DNA from 2 places in the Herbidospora sp. NBRC 101105 genome. Region 1 is predicted to be linked to the other one. Evidence: riboswitches for the same ligand, from Rfam matches in the RefSeq annotation. Region 1 holds a riboswitch; the other holds the start of a gene.
What was found. A riboswitch is a leader RNA that binds a small molecule or an ion and turns the genes downstream of it on or off. The one in region 1 is predicted to bind S-adenosylmethionine.
Positions count from the first base shown of each region.

Region 2: it holds a riboswitch for S-adenosylmethionine, as region 1 does, so the genes downstream of both, QSK34_RS08555 (aminotransferase class V-fold PLP-dependent enzyme) here and thrC (threonine synthase) in region 1, are expected to answer to the same signal.

Region 1 covers NZ_BSSX01000009.1:23,538-34,066, forward strand. Annotated here, with positions in the region: gene QSK34_RS32555 (hypothetical protein) at 1-21, shown strand, start outside; gene QSK34_RS32560 (MFS transporter) at 1-1,153, opposite strand, end outside; gene QSK34_RS32565 (alpha,alpha-trehalose-phosphate synthase (UDP-forming)) at 1,201-2,625, opposite strand; gene QSK34_RS32570 (RNA polymerase sigma factor) at 2,722-3,282, shown strand; SAM riboswitch class I at 3,340-3,478, shown strand; gene thrC (threonine synthase) at 3,493-4,737, shown strand; gene QSK34_RS32580 (MoaD/ThiS family protein) at 4,766-5,041, shown strand; gene QSK34_RS32585 (cold-shock protein) at 5,366-5,566, shown strand; gene groL (chaperonin GroEL) at 5,906-7,537, shown strand; gene QSK34_RS32595 (GNAT family N-acetyltransferase) at 7,594-8,013, opposite strand; gene QSK34_RS32600 (HelD family protein) at 8,010-10,001, opposite strand; gene QSK34_RS32605 (hypothetical protein) at 10,126-10,437, shown strand.
Region 2 covers NZ_BSSX01000001.1:1,936,016-1,946,544, forward strand. Annotated here, with positions in the region: gene QSK34_RS08540 (glycoside hydrolase family 5 protein) at 1-1,089, shown strand, start outside; gene QSK34_RS08545 (NmrA/HSCARG family protein) at 1,086-1,973, opposite strand; gene QSK34_RS08550 (TetR/AcrR family transcriptional regulator) at 2,066-2,629, shown strand; gene QSK34_RS08555 (aminotransferase class V-fold PLP-dependent enzyme) at 2,616-3,830, opposite strand; SAM riboswitch class IV at 3,846-3,961, opposite strand; gene QSK34_RS08560 (GntR family transcriptional regulator) at 4,015-4,767, opposite strand; gene trpA (tryptophan synthase subunit alpha) at 4,688-5,554, opposite strand; gene trpB (tryptophan synthase subunit beta) at 5,551-6,726, opposite strand; gene QSK34_RS08575 (nitroreductase/quinone reductase family protein) at 6,801-7,667, opposite strand; gene QSK34_RS08580 (isoprenyl transferase) at 7,978-8,754, shown strand; gene QSK34_RS08585 (hypothetical protein) at 8,759-9,247, opposite strand; gene QSK34_RS08590 (alpha/beta fold hydrolase) at 9,352-10,206, opposite strand; gene QSK34_RS08595 (ATP-binding protein) at 10,261-10,529, shown strand, end outside.

The DNA.
Region 1 (10,529 bases):
AGAACGTCGACCTGGAACTGAGCAGGCCGCCGGCCGCGAGGCCGAGCAGCGCGGGGGCCAGCAGGAACGCCGCGTGGGTGCCGAAGGCGTCGCCGAGCGCGCCGAGCACGAACGGACCGGTGCCCGAGCCCACCCCCGCCCACACCGACGCGATCCCGCTGGCCTGGTCGGGCCGGCCGCCCGAGGTCTCGATCATCCGGGTCAGGCCCAGCGGGAACAGCATGCCGATCCCGGCGCCGCTGATCGCCAGGCCCACGTAGCCGACGGCCACGACGGTCGTCGACCAGAAGATGGCCCAGCCGGCCAGCGAGACGGCCATGGTGCCGAGGAAGACCTGCCAGACCGGGTAGCGCAGGGTGAGGGCGGCGCCGCCGAAGCGTCCGGCGGCGATGCCGCAGAGCATGGCGGTCAGGCCGGTGGCCGCCTCGGCCAGGGTCAGGCCGGTCCGCTGGGAGAACAATTCGGCGGCGAAGAGGTTGAAGGTGAACTCGACGGCCACGCAGCAGAGCAGGACCGCGCCGGCGAAGTGGAAACGCCAGCTGAAGGGCTTGTTCGTCCGGGCCGCCGCGTGCTCGGCCGGGGCCTCGGGGAACCAGCTGCGGCCCATCGTGAACGCGAGCACGGCGGTGAGCACGACCGGGATGAACATGGCCGCCCGCCAGCCGAGCACCGACTCGGCCAGCAGGCTGAACGCGTAGGTCGCCGGGATGCCCGCGAGCACGCCGACCGCGTTGGCCTCGCTGATCGACGCGGCTCCGGCCGGGCCGTGGTGGTCGCTGAGGGCGGCCATGGAGACGTACAGGGCGATGGCGGCGAAGCCGCTGGCGATGGTGTAGCCGGCCAGGGTGAACGGCAGAGTCTGGCCGACGCCCACCAGGAGCATGCCGGCGTTCATGCCGCCGATCCCGATCCAGACGGCGGCGCGCCGGCCGTGGCGGCGGGTCAGCCAGGGCAGCGCCAGGCCGGTGAGGATGCTGCCGACGGCCATGCCGGTGCCGTGGAGCCCGGCGACCGCCTGCGTGACGCCGAGTTCGGCGCGGAGCGTGGGAAGCGCGGAGGAGAGGCCGTAGAGGTAGGTGGAGAAGGTCGCCAGCATCAGGTAGACGAACCAGGTCGGCCGGTCCCTCGTGAACGTGATCGCAGGCGTGGACACCGGCATTTCCCCCGATATGGATCGTTATATGGGGAAACCGTACAACGTCACGTCAGGGCGGCCAACTGGTCGGCGAACCAGCGCTCCGGAGGCAACGCGGTGGCCGCCCGGCGCAGGCGCGTGCAGCGTTCGACCCGTTCCTTGTCCGGCATGACCAGGCCCTCGTGCAGGGCGGCGGCGGTGCCCGAGACGTCGTAGGGATTGACCAGCAGCGAGTCGGCGCCGAGTTCGGCCGCCGCGCCCGCCTCGCGCGAGAGCACCAGCACGCAGCGCGGCGACAGGATCGGGCCCTCTTTGGCGACCAGGTTCATGCCGTCGCGGATCGGGTTCACCAGCAGCACGTCGGCCATGCGGTAGGCGGCCAGCGAGCGCGGATAGTCGTCCTGCATGTTGAGGATCAGGGGATCCCAGTCGTCGGTGGCGTACTCGTCTTCGATCTCCTTGGCGCAGCGCTGCACGGCCGCGGTGTACTCGCGGTATTCGGGCAGGTCGTGGCGCGAGGGATAGGCGAAGGCCAGGTGCACGACCTTGCCGTGCCACTCGGGATGCTCGGCCAGGAACTCGCGGTAGGCGAGCATGCCGCGGACGATGTTCTTGGACAACTCGGTGCGGTCGATGCGCACGATCAGCCGCCGGTCGCCGACCTGCTCCTTTATGGCCAGCATGTGGGACTCGACGTCGGGCTCGAAGGCGCGGGCCACCAGCGCGTCGCCGTCGACGCCCAGGGCGTGCACCCCGATCCGGGTGAGGCGGCCCTCGAACTCCACCGTCTTGGCGGCCCGGTCGACCCGGGCGTCGAGCACCGCCTCGCAGCAGTCCATGAACGCCGCCGCCCACCGCTCGGTGAGGAACCCGGCGTGGTCGGCGCCCAGGACGCCCTGGAGGATCTCGGCCGCGATGCCGTCGGGCAGCAGCGAGAAGTACTCGGGCGGCGCCCACGGCGTGTGGGAGAAGTGGGCCACCCGCAGGTCGGGCCGGTCGACCCGGAGCATCGCCGGGGCCAGCGTCAGGTGGTAGTCCTGGATCATCACCTTCGCGCCGTGGGCCGCCTCTTCGGCCAGGGCCAGCGCGAACGCGCCGTTGTACTCGCGGTAGGACTCCCACTCGCGGTGGAACCGGGTGTCGAAGGTGGGCGCGAACGGGGTGTTGTAGAGCAGGTGGCCGACGAACCACAGGGTGGAGTTGGCGACCGCGTTGTAGGCCCGGTGGAAGACGGCCGGGGGGATGTCGAGCATGCGTACCGGACCGGTGTCGTAACCCGCGCGGTCGATGCGGCCCTCGGGGGCGAGCCGGACCGCGCTGCGGTCGCCGTCGGTGAGCGCGGCGCAGACCCACAGATGGTCGTCGCCCCGGGCGACCTCTGACAATCCGGACACCAGCCCGCCGCCGCCTCTCCGCATCGTCAGCGCGCCGTCATCCGAGAGGATGAACGAGACGGGCCCGCGGTTGGAGGCGATCAGCGTTGAACTCACGGTGGGCACACCCCAGATGGCCGGAGGACTAAGAAAAGATGTCGTCGGCAATAGGATGTCAGGAAACCCCCGGCCGCCGAAGAATCGGGGCAGTCAATGCCGCTTGACGAGACCACCGAGGAACTGGCCCGCACCGCCGCCACCGGCGACCACGTCGCCCTCGGTGAGCTGCTGCGCCGCGTCGAACCCGACGTGCTGCGCCACTGCGAACGCCTGCTTCCCTACCGCCAGGACGCCGAAGAGGCCTGTCAGGACACCCTGCTCGCCGTGGCCCGCAACATCGGCCGCTTCGAGGGGCGCTCCCGGTTCTCCACCTGGCTCCACATCGTGACCGCCAACTGCGCCCGCACCACCTACCGCACGCTCAAGCGGCGCGCGGCCGAGCAGTCGAGCGACGAACTGGCCGAGCAGCGGCCCGACCCCCACCGGGTCAGCGTGATCGCCGGCGCCCGGCTCGACCTGCTCGACGCCATCGAGGCGCTGGAGGCCGAGAAGCCCGACCTGGCCCGCGCGCTGGTGCTCTGCGACATCGTGCAGCTCGACTACTCCGACATCGCCGCGCAGCTCGGCATCCCGCTCGGCACCGCCAAGAGCCGCATCCACCAGGCCAGGAAGCACATCCAGGCCTCGCTCGGCGACGGATATCTCGGAAGATGAGACACCGATTCGGACTCTGAGGAGCCCAGGGTACAGTTTTCAGGACAACTGAATATTTGCTCATCCAGAGGGGTGGAGGGACCGGCCCTGCGAAGCCCCGGCAACCCTTCCGACTCAACTCGCTACGTGGCGAGGCCGGTCGGAACAGGTGCCAATTCCGGCCTGTGATCAAGGCGGTCGCAGGCGAAGATGAGGGAAAGGCCTCGCTTCATGGCGCTCAACCACGACTTCGGACCCGCCGTCGCCCTCTCCTGCCGCGAGTGTGGCGCCCGTTACGACCTCGGCCCGATCTTCGCCTGTCAGGACTGTTTCGGGCCACTTGAGGTGGCGTACGACTTCGGGACCGTCAGCCGCGAGGACATCGCCGCCGGTCCGGCCAACATCTGGCGTTACCGGGCGCTGCTGCCCGTGCCGGCGAACGTCGCCGACAAGCCCAACCTCCAGCCCGGCTGGACCAAGCTCCACCGCGCCGGGAACCTCGGCGCCGAGCTCGGGCTGCGCGACCTCTACGTGAAGGACGACTCGGGCAACCCGACCCACTCGTTCAAGGACCGCGTGGTGTCGATCGCCGTTGAGGCGGCCCGTAACTTCGGGTTCACAACGCTTTCCTGCTCCTCGACCGGGAACCTGGCCGGCGCCGTCGGCGCCGCCGCCGCGCGGGCCGGGCTCGACTCGTGCGTGTTCATCCCGTCGAACCTCGAAGAGGCCAAGATCGTCGTCGCCAGTGTGTACGGCGGCAGGCTCGTCGGCATCGAGGGCACCTACGACGAGGTCAACCGCTTCTGCTCCGAGCTCATCGGCGACCCGCTGGGCGAGAAGTGGGGCTTTGTCAACGTGAACCTGCGGCCCTACTACGCCGAGGGCTCCAAGACCCTGGCGTACGAGATCGCCGAGCAGCTCGGCTGGCGCATCCCCGACCAGATCATCATCCCGATCGCCTCGGGCTCCCAGCTCACCAAGATCGACAAGGGCTTCAAGGAGCTCATCGCGCTCGGCCTCGTCGAGGACACCCCCTACAAGATCTTCGGCGCGCAGGCCGCCGGGTGCTCGCCGGTGTCGGCCGCCTACAAGGCCGGGCACGACGTCGTCCGCCCCGTGAAGCCCGACACGATCGCCAAGTCGCTGGCCATCGGCAACCCCGCCGACGGGCCCTACGTGCTCGACATCGCCCGGCGGACCGGCGGCGCCGTGGAGGACGTCACCGACCCCGAGATCGTCGCCGCGATCCGCCTGCTGGCCCGCACCGAGGGCGTGTTCGCCGAGACCGCGGGCGGCGTGACGGTCGGCGTGCTGCGCAAGCTCACGGAGGCCGGGGTGATCGACCCCGACGCCACCACGGTGGTCCTCAACACGGGCGAGGGGCTCAAGACCCTCGACGCCGTCCAGTCGGAGGCCCGCCCGACGGCGGTCATCCGTCCGTCTCTGGACGCCTTCCGCACCGCTTTCGCCAACTGAACTAACGGTTCGTTAAGGAGAGTCAACAATGAGTGTTTCTGTGCGGATTCCGACGATTCTCCGGACCTACACCGGAGGTGCCTCCGAGGTCGCCGGCGAAGGGGCGACGCTGCGCGAGGTGTTCGAGAAACTGGACGCCGACTACCCCGGCATCGGTGCCAGGATCCTCGACGAATCGGGCAAGGTGCGGCGTTTTGTCAACGTGTACGTCGGGGAAGAGGACGTCCGATTCTCCGAAGGTTTGGACACTCCAACCCCGGACGGCGTGCAGATTTCGGTGATCCCGGCCGTAGCCGGAGGGTGACCTTCCGCAGCCTTTCCCGCACCCACGTACTCCTACAGTGCGTGGGTGTTTCTATGTTTACCTGCACTTCTATCGTTATCGAAGCTTAATGAGTGCTATGGCATATGGTGCAATTCTCAACCAACCAATCTCTAACCGAAAAAGAAGCCGTCATGCTTTGGGCGAACGACAACGAGTCAGGGGCCGATTGACTCTGTTGTCCCACGCCTTGCCATGTGTATGGTCGAGAACGATCGACGTAGCCGGGGAGAACGGCGCGAAAGGTCACGGACCAGCGGTGGAATGGGCGGGTCCGTTGCCAGGCCCAGCAAGAGGAGTCGGAAAGTGGCGCAGGGCACCGTCAAATGGTTTAACGCGGACAAGGGCTACGGCTTCATCGCGGTAGACGGTGGTAAGGACGTTTTCGTCCATTACTCGGCAATCATGATGGACGGCTACAAGGCCCTCGAGCAGGGCCAGCGTGTGGAGTTCGACATCACGCAGGGACAGAAGGGCCCGCAGGCGGAGGCTGTCCGGACCGTCTGATCCCCTCGACCGCGAACCTTTTCGGCCACTCCCGCGTGAGCGGTTGAGAAGGGTTCGGCTGTATCCCCAACCCCACCCACCCCAGCGACCTGGAACCCGGCCCGCAGCCTGCGGGCCGGGTTTCTGCTGCCCGAGGTCGCCTGACCTGCCCCTCTCGTGCTCCGGCTTGCACTCGCGTGGGTAGAGTGCTAAACAGTTGGTTGGCACTCCCCGGCCGGGAGTGCCAACCAATACGGATCGAGGCGATGGGGCCTGCCAAGGGTGTGCGGGCCTTGCCGTCGCGGGCGTCGGCTCGGTCCCTCTTTTTCGAAGCCACCCTCTACTGGGAGGTCCAGCCTTATGGCAGCCAAGATGATCGCGTTTGACGAGGACGCCCGGCGCGGTCTCGAGCGCGGCATGAACCAGCTCGCCGACGCCGTCAAGGTGACCCTCGGCCCCAAGGGCCGCAACGTCGTGCTGGAGAAGAAGTGGGGCGCCCCCACCATCACCAACGACGGTGTCTCGATCGCCAAGGAGATCGAGCTCGAAGACCCGTGGGAGAAGATCGGGGCCGAGCTCGTCAAGGAAGTCGCGAAGAAGACCGACGACGTCGCGGGTGACGGCACCACCACCGCCACCGTGCTCGCCCAGGCGCTGGTGCGCGAGGGCCTGCGCAACGTCGCCGCCGGCGCCAACCCGATGTCCCTGAAGAAGGGCATCGAGGCCGCCGTCGAGCGCGTCAGCGAGGAGCTTTCGAAGCTCGCGAAGGACGTCGAGACCAAGGAGCAGATCGCCTCCACCGCCTCGATCTCCGCCGGCGACGTCGAGATCGGCGAGCTCATCGCCGAGGCGATGGACAAGGTCGGCAAGGAAGGCGTCATCACCGTCGAGGAGAGCAACGCCTTCGGGCTCGAGCTCGAGCTCACCGAAGGTATGCGCTTCGACAAGGGCTACAACTCGGGTTACTTCGTGACCGACCCCGAGCGCATGGAGGCGGTCCTGGAGGACCCCTACATCCTCGTCGTCAACTCGAAGATCTCCGCCAACAAGGACCTGCTGCCGCTGCTCGACAAGGTCGTGCAGGCCGGCAAGCCGCTCCTGATCATCGCCGAGGACGTCGAGGGCGAGGCCCTGGCGACCCTGGTCGTGAACAAGATCCGCGGTCTGTTCCGCTCGGTGGCCGTCAAGGCCCCCGGCTTCGGCGACCGCCGCAAGGCCATGCTGGGCGACATCGCCACGCTGGCCGGCGGCCAGGTCATCTCCGAGGAGATCGGCCTCAAGCTCGAGTCGACCACGCTCGACCAGCTCGGCCGCGCCCGCAAGGTCGTCGTCACCAAGGACGAGACCACCATCGTCGACGGCGCCGGTGACGCCGAGGCGATCGCGGGCCGGGTCAACCAGATCCGCGCCGAGATCGACAACACCGACTCCGACTACGACCGCGAGAAGCTCCAGGAGCGCCTCGCCAAGCTCGCCGGCGGCGTCGCCGTCATCAAGGCGGGCGCGGCCACCGAGGTCGAGCTCAAGGAGCGCAAGCACCGCATCGAAGACGCCGTCCGCAACGCGAAGGCGGCCGTCGAAGAGGGCATCGTCCCCGGCGGTGGCGTGGCCCTGCTGCAGGCCTCGGCCAAGGCGTTCGACAAGCTGGAGCTGTCGGGCGACGAGGCGACCGGCGCCGCGATCGTGAAGAAGGCGCTCGAGGAGCCCCTGAAGCAGATCGCCGTCAACGCCGGCCTCGAGGGCGGCGTCGTGGTGGAGAAGGTCCGCAACCTGACCCCGGGTGAGGGCCTCAACGCCGCGACCGGCGAGTACGTCAACATGTTCGACTCGGGCATCATCGACCCGGCGAAGGTGACGCGCTCCGCGCTGCAGAACGCCGCTTCGATCGCGGCCCTGTTCCTCACCACCGAAGCCGTCATCGCCGAGAAGCCGGAGAAGAACCCGGCTCCCGCGGGCGGCGGCATGCCCGGCGGCGGGGACATGGACTTCTAAGTCCATCCCGCTAAACAGATGAGGCGGTCCCCGTTGAGGGGCCGCCTTCTTCTGTTTCAGAAGTGCCTCACCCAGCGGCCCCACTGTTCCTGCAAGACGTATCCGGTCGCCGCCCAGGCGGGGTGGGCGTCGGTGTTGTCGTGCAGGACCATCGCGTCGACGCGGAAGGCGCCGAACGCCTTGAAGCGCTCCTCGGCGGCGGCGATGAGCTGCCGGGCGACGCCCTTGCGGCGGTGCTCGGGCGCGACCGCGAGCCGGTAGAGGTGGGCGCGCCAGCCGTCCCAGCCGGCGATGACCGTGCCGGCGACGGCGCCGTCGAGTTCGTACACGAGCAGGGCCTCGGGGTCGCGCTCGATGAGCGCGGCCACCTTCGCGGGGTCGTCGCGCCGGTCGGTGCCCTCGGCGCTGGTCACCCAGAACGTCAGGATCGCCTCGACGTCGGCGAGCGTGGCCGTGCGGATCACAGCGGGGGTCACAGGGCCTCCGGGAGCGGCTTGGCGTGCACCACGGTCAGGGTGGTGACCGCTCGGGTCAGGACGACGTAGAGGCGGGCCATGCCCCTCGGCTCGGCGTCGACGATGTCGGCCGGTTCGGCCACCACGACGTGGTCGTACTCCAGACCCTTGGCCAGGCCCGCCGGGACGACGAGCACCCTCGACCCGTCGCCGTCGGGGCCCAGGACCGGGGCGCCGAGGGCGGTCGCGAAGCTCTCCGCGTCGGCGTCGCGGACGATGACGCCCACCGAACCCTCGCCCGCGCCGCTCACGGCGTCTCTCACCGCTGCGATGACATCGGAGGTCTCCACCAGCCTCAGGGATCCCGCACCGGGGCGCAGCGAGCGCGGCGCGGCCAGTTCGGGGGCGATGCCGGGGAGCAGGCGGGCGGCGTAGTCGAGCACCTCGCGCGGCACGCGGAAACCGAGGGTCAGCTCCGTCACCAGACCCTCGGCGAAGCCGAGATGCTTCAGCACGGCGTGCCACGAGCGCGCCGACCACGGCGTGGTGCCCTGCGCGAGGTCGCCGAGGATGGTCGCGGAACCGGTCCGGCAGCGGCGGCCGAGCGCGCGCAGCTGCATCTCCGACAGGTCCTGCGCCTCATCGACCACCAGGTGGCCGTGGGAGGGGGTGCGGTCCATCAGGTCGGCCAGCTCGTCGAGCAGCGCTCCGTCGGCGCCGCTCCACTTCGTGCTCCTGTGGGACTTGTAGGGCCTCGTCCAAAGAAGCGCCTGCTGCTCCTCGGGCGTCAGGTCGTCCTTGGCCGCTTTGGCCAGGAACTCCGGGTCGGACAGCAGCCGGAAGAGCACCTGCTCCGGCACGAGCTTCGGCCAGACCTGGTCGACGACGGCCTTGACCGGCTTCGAGCGCGCCACCGCGTCCTGCACCCGGTCGTCGGGGGACTCCCCGCGCCGTTCCATCTGGACGAGCACCTGGTGGGCCAGCCGTTGCGCCAGCGTCGCCCGCCCGGGGTTGTAGCGGACGGTGCCCCGCAACGACGCCACGATCTCGCGCACCTCGTAGTCGGCCACGCGGTAGCGGTTGGCCCCCTTGGTGACCAGCACCCCCTCGACCGGCTTCACCACGTGGAGCCACAACGCGCGCTTCAGCACCCGGGCCATCCGCGCGTCGCCCTTGACCGCCGACACCGCCGGGTCCTCGGGGTGGGCGTGGCCCCCGAGGATGCCCGCCACGGTCGTCTGGTCGACCTTCACCTCGCCGAGCGCGGGCAGCACCGAGGAGATGTAGGAGAGGAACGCGCGGTTAGGGCCCACGATCATGACACCGGCGCGAGACAATTTCTCGCGATGGGTGAACAGCAGATAAGCCGCGCGGTGCAGACCCACCGCCGTCTTCCCCGTGCCCGGCGCCCCCTGCACGCACACGGTCACGCCGAGGTCGGCGCGCACGATCTCGTCCTGGTCGGGCTGGATCGTCGCGACGATGTCGCGCATCGGGCCGGTGCGCGGGCGCTCGATCTCGTCGGTCAGGATGCGCGAGGGGCCGAGGTCGCCGCCGTGGGCCAGGTCCTCGTCTTCGAACGCGGTGAGCTCGCCGCCCTGGTAGCCGAACCGGCGGCGCCGGTCGACGCCCATCGGCTCGGCCGGGCTGGCCTGGTAGAACGCCCGCGAGACGGGCGCGCGCCAGTCGATGACGAGCGCCCGGCCGCCGCCGTCGTGGACGTGCCGGCGGCCGACGTACAGCACCGGCGGGAGGTCGTCGGCGCCGGTGCGATCGAGGCGGCCGAAGAACAGCGGGGTGTCGGGATGGTCGGCGAGGGCCGCGACGCGCTGGTCGAGCAGACCCTGGAGCACCTGCTGGGAGACCCAGTCTCCGGCCATGTCCGACGACAACGACTGCGCGTGCTCCCGCATGGCGCGCAGGGCCGCCCGCGACTCGTCGAGGTGCCGCCGTTCGTCCGCGAGGTCGTCGGCCGGGGGTATGTCGGGGGCGAGGGTGTGCTGGGGCATGACGGAGTGCCTCCTGCCGGAGTGGTTCGGGTGGGCGAACCGGCCAGCTTAGTCGGCCCTCCGGGCCAGGCCAAAAGGTTTATGGGCCGACTGACTCGCGTCGTGGCTGGGTAGGGCAGCAGAGGTGTTCCGTGGCCCGATCCCGCTCCCGCCCGCGCTGCCCGCCGCCGTCATGGTGCTGCTCGCCGCGCTCTGGGGTCTTTCCGTGTACGCGGGCTGGGGACTGGAGGCGTTCTGCGCCAGCGGCGAACCGGCCGACGACTGCGGCGGCCGCATGGCCCTCGTGACGGCCGTCTCCTCGTTGTTCGCGGTCGTCGCGACGGCGCTCACGATCGGCGCGTGGCTGACATGGCGCGCCCGTCTTCTCGTGTACGCAATCGCCGCATGGATGGGCGCGGAAGGCGTACTATTCGTCGGAGGTCTGGTCGCGCAGTAATCTCGCGAATACCCTCCGAAGTCTTAATCAATCGGTATGGGAAAAGCCCTAGAAAAGCGCGGCAAATCAGGTGATTGCCCAGGACAATGGGG
Region 2 (10,529 bases), on a different contig from region 1:
CACTTCGAGGACGACGCCCGGCCGTTCGAGTTCAAGCCCGAGGGCTTCAAGCACCTGGACCGGGCGGTGGAGGCGTGCGCCAGGCACGGCATCTACACCGTCATCGACCTGCACGCCCTGCCCGGCTCGCAGAACCACCACTGGCACTCCGACAACATCACCCACCGCCCCCTGTTCTGGGACCACCCCCACTTCCAGGACCGCGTGGTGAAGATGTGGGAGCACATCGCCGAGCACTACAAGGACAACCCCTGGGTGGCCGGCTACAACCCGATCAACGAGCCCGCCGACGAGTCGCGCAAGGTGGTCGGCCCGTTCTACACCCGCCTGGTCGAGGCCATCCGCGCGATCGACGACCGGCACATCCTGTTCCTGGACGGCAACACCTACTCCACCGAGTTCGACGTCTTCGACGAGCCGTGGGACAACACGGTGTACGTCGCCCACGACTACGCCGCCCCCGGCCTGGGCGGCGGCGGCCCCTACCCGGGCGAGACCGCCGGGAAGCACTGGGACAAGGCCGCCCTGGAGGCCAAGTACGCCGAGCGCACCGAATACTGCACCCGCACCGGCACCCCCGTGTGGGTCGGCGAGTTCGGCCCCATCTACACCGGCTCCGAGCCCCGCGACGCCGAGCTCCGCCGGCTGCTGGCCGACCAGCTCGACATCTTCAAGCGCGACGGCGCCGGGTGGTCGATCTGGATGTACAAGGACCTGGGCCGCCAGGGCCTGGTCATGGTGCGTCCCGACTCCCCGTACCTGAAGCGGTTCGGCGACTTCGTCGCCAAGAAGGTGCGCCTGGGCGCCGACCAGTGGGGCAGCGACGGCAAGGGCGTCGCCGAGGTGACCGGCCCCTTCTACCAGATGATCGCCGACGAGTTCCCCGGCTTCGACCCCTACCCCTGGGGCCAGTACGACTGGGTGCGCACCCTGCTGCTCAACCTGACGGTGGCCCAGCCGCTCGCCTACGAGTACGCGGAGCTGTTCCGCGGCCTCACCGACGACGAGCTGATCGCCCTGGCCGACTCGTTCGCCCTGGCCAACTGCGACGTCCGCACCACCCTGCGCGACCAGCTGATCGCCGGTTAGAGGTACTTCGCGGTCCACTCCTCGAAGCTGGTCAGCGGGATGCCGAGCGCCCGCGCGTACTCCGGTCGCGCGGGCTGCCCGACCGCCCCGGTCCGTTCGTGCGAGGCGCCCGCCCACACGGGCATGCCCTTGGCCAGCGCCTCCTCCTCGGTCAGGTCGGGCGCGGTCAGCTCGGTCCCGAGCGCCTTGGAGAGGATCGCGGCGATCTCCGTCATCGTCAGGAAGTCGCTCGCCAGCTCCAGCTCGATCCCGTGGAACCGCTCGGGGTCGAGCACGGCCGCGGCGGCGGCCCGCCCGATGTCGTCGACCGCGACGAGCGACAACCTGGTCTGCGGCTTCAGCACCGTGACCAGGCCGCCCTCGACGCCGCGCGGCAGCAGGTAGGCCGCCGACGGCAGGAAGTTCTCCATGAACCAGCCCGGGTTGATCAGCGTCCAGTGGGCGAACCCCGCCTCGCGGACCCGGTCCTGGATGCCGGACTTGGTGGTGTAGTACGGCTGCAGGTGCGCCCACCGCTCCGTGGTGATCTTCTGCGCGGCCCCCGACACGGCCGTGTGCACGAACTGCGGCACCCCGGCGGCCAGCGCGGCCTCGATCAGGTTCTCGGCCTGCACACGCTCGCCGTCGAAGTCGATGCCGTTCCCGTCCATCGGCGGCATCTGCACCGAGAACACCGCCCTGACCCCGTGCGCCGCCGCGACCAGCGAGCCGCGGTCGTAGAGGTCGCCCGTCACCAGCTCGGCCCCGAGCGCCTCGACCGCCTGCGCCTTCGCCGTCGACGGATCCCTGACCAGCGCCCGGACGGGCACTCCCGCCTCGATCAGGGCGCGGGCGGTCGCGCCCCCCTGCTGCCCGGTGGCGCCGGTGACCAGAACGTGGGACATGACACTCCTCTCAAAAAACGGCGGACCCCGCCGTTTCTGTTCCGGTACGATACGGAGGCCCCCGCCGTTTAGCAACCCCGAGGTCAGGACCGATGCGTGCCGACGCCCAGCGCAACTACGCGCGCCTGCTCGCCGTCGCCGAGGAGGAGATCGCCCTCAACGGCGCCGACGCGTCACTGGAACAGATCGCCCGGATCGCCGGCGTCGGCTCGGGCACGGTCCGCCGCCACTTCCCCACCCGGCACGCCCTGCTGGCCGCCGTCTTCCGCGACCGCGTGGAGAACCTGTGCGCCCACGCCCGCGACCGCGTCGGCCGCGCCGACACCCGCGCGGCCCTCCTGGAGTGGCTGAACGCGGTGACCACCTCGGCCGCCACGATCCGCGGCCTGGCCATGGCCCTCAACCGCGACCGGACGGCCGACGTGGAACACGAACACTGCGCCACGACCCAGCTGACGGAGGCGGGCGAACCCCTGGTCCGGCAGGCGGCCGGCGACCTGACTCCGGGCGTCACCGTCACCGACCTGCTCGCCCTGATCACCGGCATCGCCCTGGCGACCGAAGACCACCCCGACCCGGCGGCCGAGGCCAACCGCCTCCTCGGCCTGGCCATAACGGGGCTCAGCCCCGCCGACGGCCGGGTCAGGCGGCCCTGACCCGCTTCGCGAGGCTGCTGAGGGCCGACAGCAGGCGGTCGACGTGTTCCTCGGTGCTGCCGATGCCGATCGAGGCGCGGACCGCGCCGCCGAGTTCGTCGCAGCCGCCCTGGCCCACGCCGAGCAGGTGCCGGACGAACGGGTGGGCGCAGAACTTGCCGTCGCGGACGCCGATCCCGTGGTCGGCCGACAGGCGTTCGGCCACCTCGCGGGCGGTGTGGCCGTCGACGACGAAGGACACGATGCCGACCCGGGGGTGGTCGGAGGGCCACAGGGCCAGCTCGTGCACGCCCTCGATGGCGGCCAGCCCGGTCCGCAGGCGGGTGAGCAGGCGCTCCTCCTCCTCGATCAGGCCGGTCCAGCCGGTCTGGCTCAGGTGGTCGCAGGCGGCGGCCAGGGCGATGGCGCCCAGCACGTTGGGGGTGCCCGCCTCGTGCCGGGCCTCCACGTCGGTCTGCCACTCGGCCTGCTCGCCGACCGAGACGACCGCGCCGCCGCCCTTCAGGTAGGGCTCGGCCCGCTCCAGCCAGTCGCGGCGGCCGATCAGCACGCCGGTGCCGAAGGGCGCGTACAGCTTGTGGCCCGAGAAGGCGACGTAGTCGAGGTCGAGGGCGGCGACGTTCAGCGGGCGGTGGGGGGCGAGCTGGGCGGCGTCGACCGCGATGCGGGCGCCGTGCCGGTGGGCGATGTGCGCGAGCCCGGCGATCGGCCACAGTTCGCCGGTGACGTTGGAGGCCGCGGTAACGACCAGCAGCGCGGGGCCGTCGATCGCGGCGAGCGCCTCGTCGGCGGCGCGGAGGGCCTCGCCGGGCAGCGCGGGCGGCGTCAGGCGGACGGGCGCGGACCAGGGGAGGAGGGTGGCGTGGTGCTCGGTGTCGAAGACCACCACCGTGGTGCCCTCGGGCAGGCCGCGGGCCAGCAGGTTCATCGCGTCGGTGGTGTTGCGGGTGAACACGAGCGCGTCGTCGGGCCGGGCGCGGGCGAACGCCTTGATCGTGTGGCGGGCCTGCTCGTAGCGGGCGGTGGTGAGCTGGGAGGCGTACCCGGCGCCCCGGTGGACACTGGAGTAGGCGGGCAGCGCCTCGGCCACGGCCTGGCTGACCGCCTGGAGACAGGGGGCGCTCGCGGCGTAGTCGAGGTTGGCGTAGGGGACCAGGGCGCCGTCGCGGACGGGCACGTCAAGGGACAACACGGGGGACACAACGCCTCCAGGAGAGCCACGCGCTTGCCCGTCGCACCCCGCGACGGACCAGGTCTTCACCCGGGGCACCCCGCCGCGGACGCGAGGGTTGCCGGCCAGCAAGCCGGGGCTGTGCGCTGGCACTCATGACCTTCGCCGGAACTATAACCCGGCGGCCCCGCCCGGACGCAAGCCCGCTCTGGATCTACTTTGTAAAGGCGCCGGACCAGTGCAACGACAGGTCCGCGGCCTTGCGCTCGGCCCGGATCTCCATCCACTCGCCGAGGATCGTGGCGTGGTCGGTGACGACCAGCGCACCCCGGTCGTCGTAGGTGACCCGTTCGCTGACGAACACCGGGCTGCCCGCCGGGTGCCCCAGCCGGGCCGCCACGGGGGCGGTGAGCAGGGCGGGCCTGATGCGCTCGGTCGCCCGGTGCACCCGCGCCCCGGCGTCGGCGAGCGCGGTGTAGAGCGGGGTCTCGGTGAAGTCGGCGCCCCTGATCGCCGAGGCGTACGGCTCGACGATCCACGAGATCTGGTGGACGGCGGGCCGCTCCATGAGGTGGCGCACCCGGGCGAGCCGCAGGGCCCGCAGGCCGGCCGGCGCGTCGGGGAGCAGCCGGGTGAGCGCGCGCGGGGCCGGCCGCAGCGCGGCCGAGAGCACCTCGGTTCGCAGGGGATGGCCCTGCCTGCGCAGGTCGTCGCCGAGGCTGCGCAGGGTGTCGAGGGGGTATTCGGCGCTGGGCCGCCTCACGTAGGTGCCGCGGCCGGCCCGCTGGTCGATCAGCCCTTCGGCACTGAGGACCTGCAGCGCCTGCCGGAGCGTCATCATCGTCACGCCGTAGGAGGCGCTGAGCTCACGTTGCGCGGGCAGCGCCTCACCCGCGCGGTAGTGGCCCGACCGGATCTTGGCGATCAGGTCGTCGGCGATGGCGCGGTAGCGGGGCGTACTGCTCATCGGGCTCCCTGTCGAGTGGGCGGTCGAGCGCGCGGCGGATGCTCGCCACATACTCTCCCAGCTCGCGGGGCCCGGCGCCGTCGAGCAGCCGGCGCATCAGCGCCGAGGCGACCACGACGCCGTCGGCGTGCCGCGCGAGCTCGGCGGCCCGAGCGGGGTCGGACACCCCGAAGCCGAACAGCACCGGCCGGTCGGTGAGCGCCGTCAGGTCACGGCCGAGCCGGGCCGCCTCCGCGGAGATGCCGCCGTCCTCGCCGGTCGTGCCCATCCGCGTCACCGCGTAGACGAACCCCCGGCTGCGCGCGGCGATCGCGCGCAGCCGCTCGGGGGAGGACGAGGGCGCGGCCATCAGCGCCAGGTCCAGCCCCTCGGCCGCCGCCGCGCCGGCCAGCTCGCCGACCTCCTCCAGCGGCGAGTCGGGCACGATCAGCCCGCGCAGCCCGCTCGCCCGCAGCGCCGCGCAGAACGCGGCGGCGCTCCGCTGGAAGACCAGGTTGCTGTACGTCATCGCGAACAGCGGCACCTCCACGTCGAGCGCGGCCAGCTCCGCGAGGATACGCGTGACCGTGGTCCCGCCCGCGATGGCCCGGTCGGAGGCCTCCTGGATGGTGACGCCGTCGAGCATGGGGTCGGAGAACGGCAGGCCGATCTCGACGGCGTCGGCCCCGGCGTCGGCGTAGGCGCGGACGACGTCCGTCCACCCGGGGGTGACCCCGCCGGTGACGTAGGGCACGAGCAGCGCACGGCCCGCGTCGCGGCGGGCGGTCAGGAACTCTTCGAGCGTCACAGCAGCTCCCTGATGGAGGCGATGTCCTTGTCTCCCCGGCCGGAGAGGGTCAGCAGCACGGTGGACCCCGGCGCGATCCCGCCGGATTCGGCGGCCCGGATCACCCAGGCCAGGGCGTGGGAGGACTCCAGCGCGGCCAGGATCCCCTCGGTGCGGGCCAGGCGCACGAGCGCGCTCACGACCTCGTCGTCGGTGACGGTCGCGTACCGGGCGCGGCCGTCGTCGCGGAGGTGGGCGTGCTCGGGCCCGATGCCGGGGTAGTCGAGCCCGGCCGCGATCGAGTGGGCCTCCCTGACCTGGCCGTCGTCGTCCTGGAGGACGAGCGAGCGGAAGCCGTGCAGGATGCCCGACCGGCCGGAGGTGGCCGCCGCGCCGCCGTGGGCCTCGACGCCGACGAGCCGGGCGGTGGTGCCGACGAACCCGGCGAAGGTGCCGGCGGCGTTGGACCCGCCGCCGATGCACGCGACCACGTAGTCGGGCACCGCGGCGGGCAGTTCGGCGGCGCACTGGGCGCGGGCCTCCTCGCCGATGACCCGCTGGAACTCGCGCACCATCCACGGGTAGGGGTGCGGCCCCATCACCGAGCCGACGCAGTAGTAGGAGTCGCCGACGGAGGCGACCCAGTGCCGCATGGCCTCGTTGCAGGCGTCCTTGAGGGTGCGGCTGCCGCTGGTGACCGGCACGACCTCGGCGCCGAGCACGTTCATCCGCAGGACGTTGAGCTCCTGGCGTTCGATGTCGCGCTCGCCCATGAACACGGTCGCCTCCAGCCCGAGGAGGGCGGCGGCGGTGGCCGTGGCGACGCCGTGTTGTCCCGCGCCGGTCTCGGCCAGCAGCCGCCGTCTGCCCATCCGCTGGGCCAGCAGCGCCTGGCCGACGACGTTGTTGATCTTGTGTGAGCCGGTGTGGGTGAGGTCCTCGCGCTTGAGCAGCAGCGTGATCCCGAGTTCCCGCGACAACCGCCGGGCGGGGGTCAGCGGGGTGGGGCGTCCGGCGTAGACGGTGAGCAGGGTGGTGAGCCGGTCGCGGAAGCCGGGGTCGGCCCAGGCGTCCCGGAACGCGGCCTCGATCTCGTGGCAGGCGGGGATCAGCGACTCGGGGACGTACCGCCCGCCGTAGTCGCCGAACCGCCCGGTGGTTCCCGGGTCGCTCATCAGGGCGTGTTCGCTCATGTACGTCGTCCTCCGGACTGTTCTAGAACAGTGAGTGTTCTAGAACAGTACCCCAGAGACGGCTCACGGCGCGGTCACGGGCGCGCCGGAGGCCACGGGATCCCGGCCAGGAGGGGGAGGACGACCGCCTCCTCGTGGTCGAGGTGCGCGTTCAGCTCCGCCGACATGCGGTCGAGCTCGGCGCGGAAACGCCCGGGGTCGGCGGTGCCGATGTCGGCCAGGAGGGCGGCCAGCTCGCCCTGGACCCGCGCGATCGTGTGGTGTTCGGCGGCGAGCCGGGCGAAGGCGCCCGCCAGGTGGGGATGGTGCGGGGCCAGGCCGGGGAAGAGGTGCCCGTCCTCCCCGGCGTGGTGGAACTCCAGGGTCTGGCAGAACGCCAGGCAGCGCTGCCGGATCTGCAGGCCGAGACCCGGGGGTTCGCCGGGCCCGGCGGCGAAGTGCGCCTCGACCTCCGCCCGCACGTGGCGGAGCTGCCCGCGCAACCAGGTGTGGACCTCCAGGAGCTTGTCGGCGAGAGTGGCGACCTCGCCGGGCCGGGCCGGTTCCAGGACGACGACGGGAAGCAGCCGCGTGGTGGCGGCCTGGTAGTCGGCGTAGCCGGGGGAGACCTTCACGACCTGCTCGAACAGCGCGTCGCGGCGGGCTCCCTCGGCGGGGATCGCCAGGGCTTCGAAGGTGTCGGCGCCGAGCTCCACCCGTACAGAAGGATGGGCGAGCAGGTTGTGGTACCAGCCGGGGTGCCGCGCGGCGCCCAGGTTGGAGCCGACGACCAGCAGCGAGCCGCCGTGGCGGACATAGCCCAGCGGAGTGGTGGTCTCCTTTCCCGACTTCGCGCCGGTGGTCGTGAGCAGGAGCAGGTCACCGCCCGCGAAGGGGCCGCCGACCCTTCCCTTGTTGGCGCGGAACTCGGCGATGACGGACTGGTCGAATGACGTGGGCATGCGGATGCGTGTCTCCGAAGATCAGGATGAAAGGAAAAAAAGGGGTCGCCGAAGGCGGCACACGGGAACGGTGCCGGCGGCGTGCTAGGAGAGAGGCGGGGTGTCGAAGACCCTTCGCGTGAAGGATGTTCGCCCGATCACCGGCCGGCCCACTGCTCTTTGACCGGAGTCACGCGACATCGGGGCCCATTAGATCCGCCGGGCGTTCCCCCGTCAACCGGCGAGGACCGCTTGTCGTTTTTCGGTGGGGGTTCGGTGCAGGCGGTTGTCCGGAGGAGCGGGGCCGGTCGACGATGAGCCCATGATGGGGATGCGACGGCGGCTGAGGGGCGTGCTCGACCGGATCTACGTGCGGCGGCTGGCGGGGCGGCTGCCCCGCGAGCTGATGCCGCGGCACATCGGGATCATGGTCGACGGCAACCGCCGCTGGGCGCGGTCGGCGGGCTTCCGTGATCCGGCCGACGGGCACCGGGCGGGCGGGGCGAAGATCCCGACGTTCCTGAGCTGGTGCGACGCCTACGGGATCGAGCAGGTGACGATCTACCTGCTGTCCGACGACAACCTGGCCCGCGGGAAGGACGAGGTCGCGGCCCTGCTGGGCATCATCGAGGGCGTCGTCGAGGAGCTGGCCGCGCCGGGCCGCCGGTGGGAGGTCACCCCGATCGGCAGCCTGGACCTGCTGCCGGACGCCACGGCCCGGGCGATCAAGGACGCGGCGGCCCGGACGGCGGGCCGGCGGGGCGGGGCGAAGGTGAACGTCGCGATCGGCTACGGCGGTCAGCGTGAGATCGCCGACGCGGTCCGGTCGGCGATCGGTGAGCAGCTGGCGTCGGGTGTCCCGCTGGAGGACATCCTGGACGGCTTCGACGCCGAGTCGATCTCGCGGCACGTCTACACGGCGGCGCAGGCGCCGCTCGACATGATCGTCAGGACCAGCGGCGAGCAGCGCCTGTCGGGTTTCATGTTGTGGCAGTCGGCGTACGCGGAGATGCACTTCTGCGAGTGCTACTGGCCCGATTTCCGGGAGATCGACTTCCTGCGGGCGCTTCGTTCGTACGCGGGCCGGGGCCGCCGGTTCGGCCGCTGACCGTTCACCCGTGGTCGGTGGTGAGCCGGTCGATGGTGGCGGTGGTGTGGGTGACGCCGTTGAGGACGCACCCGGCGCCGAGGTCGATGAGGTTGCTGGTGGTGCGGCCGGTGAGGTGGGCGGTGCCGCCTTCGAGGGTGTACGCGGTCAGGTCGCCTCGGTAGAGGACGTTGTTGACCGTGGTCGTGGTGCCGTCGTTCCAGGTGATGGCGATGCGGGCGTAGCCGGGGCCGATGGGACCGGGGCACTGGCTGGTGAGGCCGCCTTCGACGCGGACGGATCCGCCGGTGATGGCCGGGTGGCGGGCGGAGGAGCAGACGCCGAGGTCGCCCGTTCCGGCCATCCAGGCGGGTGTCCTCCGGTAGGTCAGCCCGGGGGTGTAGCTCAGGCTGAGGCTGCCGCCGTGGCAGGTGATGTCGCCGGTGTCGGCCGCGGCCGGCTGGAGCGGCGCGAGGGTGAGCGCGAGGGCGGCGGCGCACAGGATCGCACGCATGGGTCATCCCTTCTGTCGAAGGGCTCCATGATGTTCACGGGCGGGCGCCCCGGAGGCGTGCCGACGTGCCAGGGGGCGCCGGGGTTTGCCGGAATTTCACCTGGTCAGCGGGCCAGCAGTTCGCGGATTCGCCCGGTGATCTCCGCAGGGGCCTCCTCGGCCATGAAGTGGCCGGCCGTGGTGGTGTGGTGGCGCAGGTCCGGCGCCCAGGCCCGCCACAGGGCGGCGGCGTCGTAGCCGAGGGCGGCGCCCCAGTCCTGCTGGATGACGGTGACGGGCATGGCGAGCCGGGTTCCGGCGGCGCGGTCGGCGGCGTCGTGGTCGACGTCGACGCCGGCGGAGGCGCGGTAGTCGGCGACGATCGAGGGGATCGCCTGCCGCGCGGCGGTCAGATAGGCGTCGCGGACGTCGCGGAGGGCCTCGGGATCGCGGACCCAGGCGTCGAGGAAGTGGCCGAAGAAGGCGTCGGGGTCGGCGGCGATGAGCGTCTCCGGCAGGCCGGGCGGCTGGGCCATGAGGTAGAGGTGCCAGGCCACGGCGGCCGAGGCGCCGTGCAGGACGTCCCACATGTCCAGGGTCGGCAGGACGTCCAGGCAGGCCAGGTGGGTGATCGTGGCCGGGTGGTCGAGCGCGGCGCGGAAGGCGACGAGGGCGCCCCGGTCGTGCCCGGCCAGGGCGAACCGATCGTGGCCGAGGGCGTGGGCGAGGGCGACGACGTCGGCGGCCATCTCGCGTTTGGAGTATCCGGTGGCGGGTTTGTCGCTGTCGCCGTAGCCGCGCAGGTCGGGGCAGATGACGGTGTGGGTGGTGGCGAGGTCGGCGGCGACGTGCCGCCACATGAGGCGGGTCTGCGGGAAGCCGTGCAGCAGGACGATCGCGGGCCCGGAGCCGCCGACGGCGGCGGTGAGGGTGACGTCGTCGGCGACGGGGACGCGGTGGCGGGTGAAGTTCTCGAGCACGGGGTCGAGGTTGCCGGGTGCGGATGAGCATCCGATGAGCGTTAGCGTGGCGGTGTGTCCGTTGTGGTGGGGGTCCTCGGGCCGGTGGAGGCGTGGGACGCGGCGGGGGCGGCGATCGCGTTGCGCGGGCCGCGCCATCGTGAGGTGCTGGCGCGGCTGGTCGCGGCCGGGGGCCGCGTGGTGCCGGTCGAGGTGCTGGCCGCCGATCTGTGGGACGACCCGCCGGAGGGCGCGGTGGCGGCGATCCGGACGTTCGTGGCCGCGTTGCGGCGCGCGCTGGAGCCCGGCCGGCCGCCGCGCACGCCGCCGCGGGTGATCGTGAC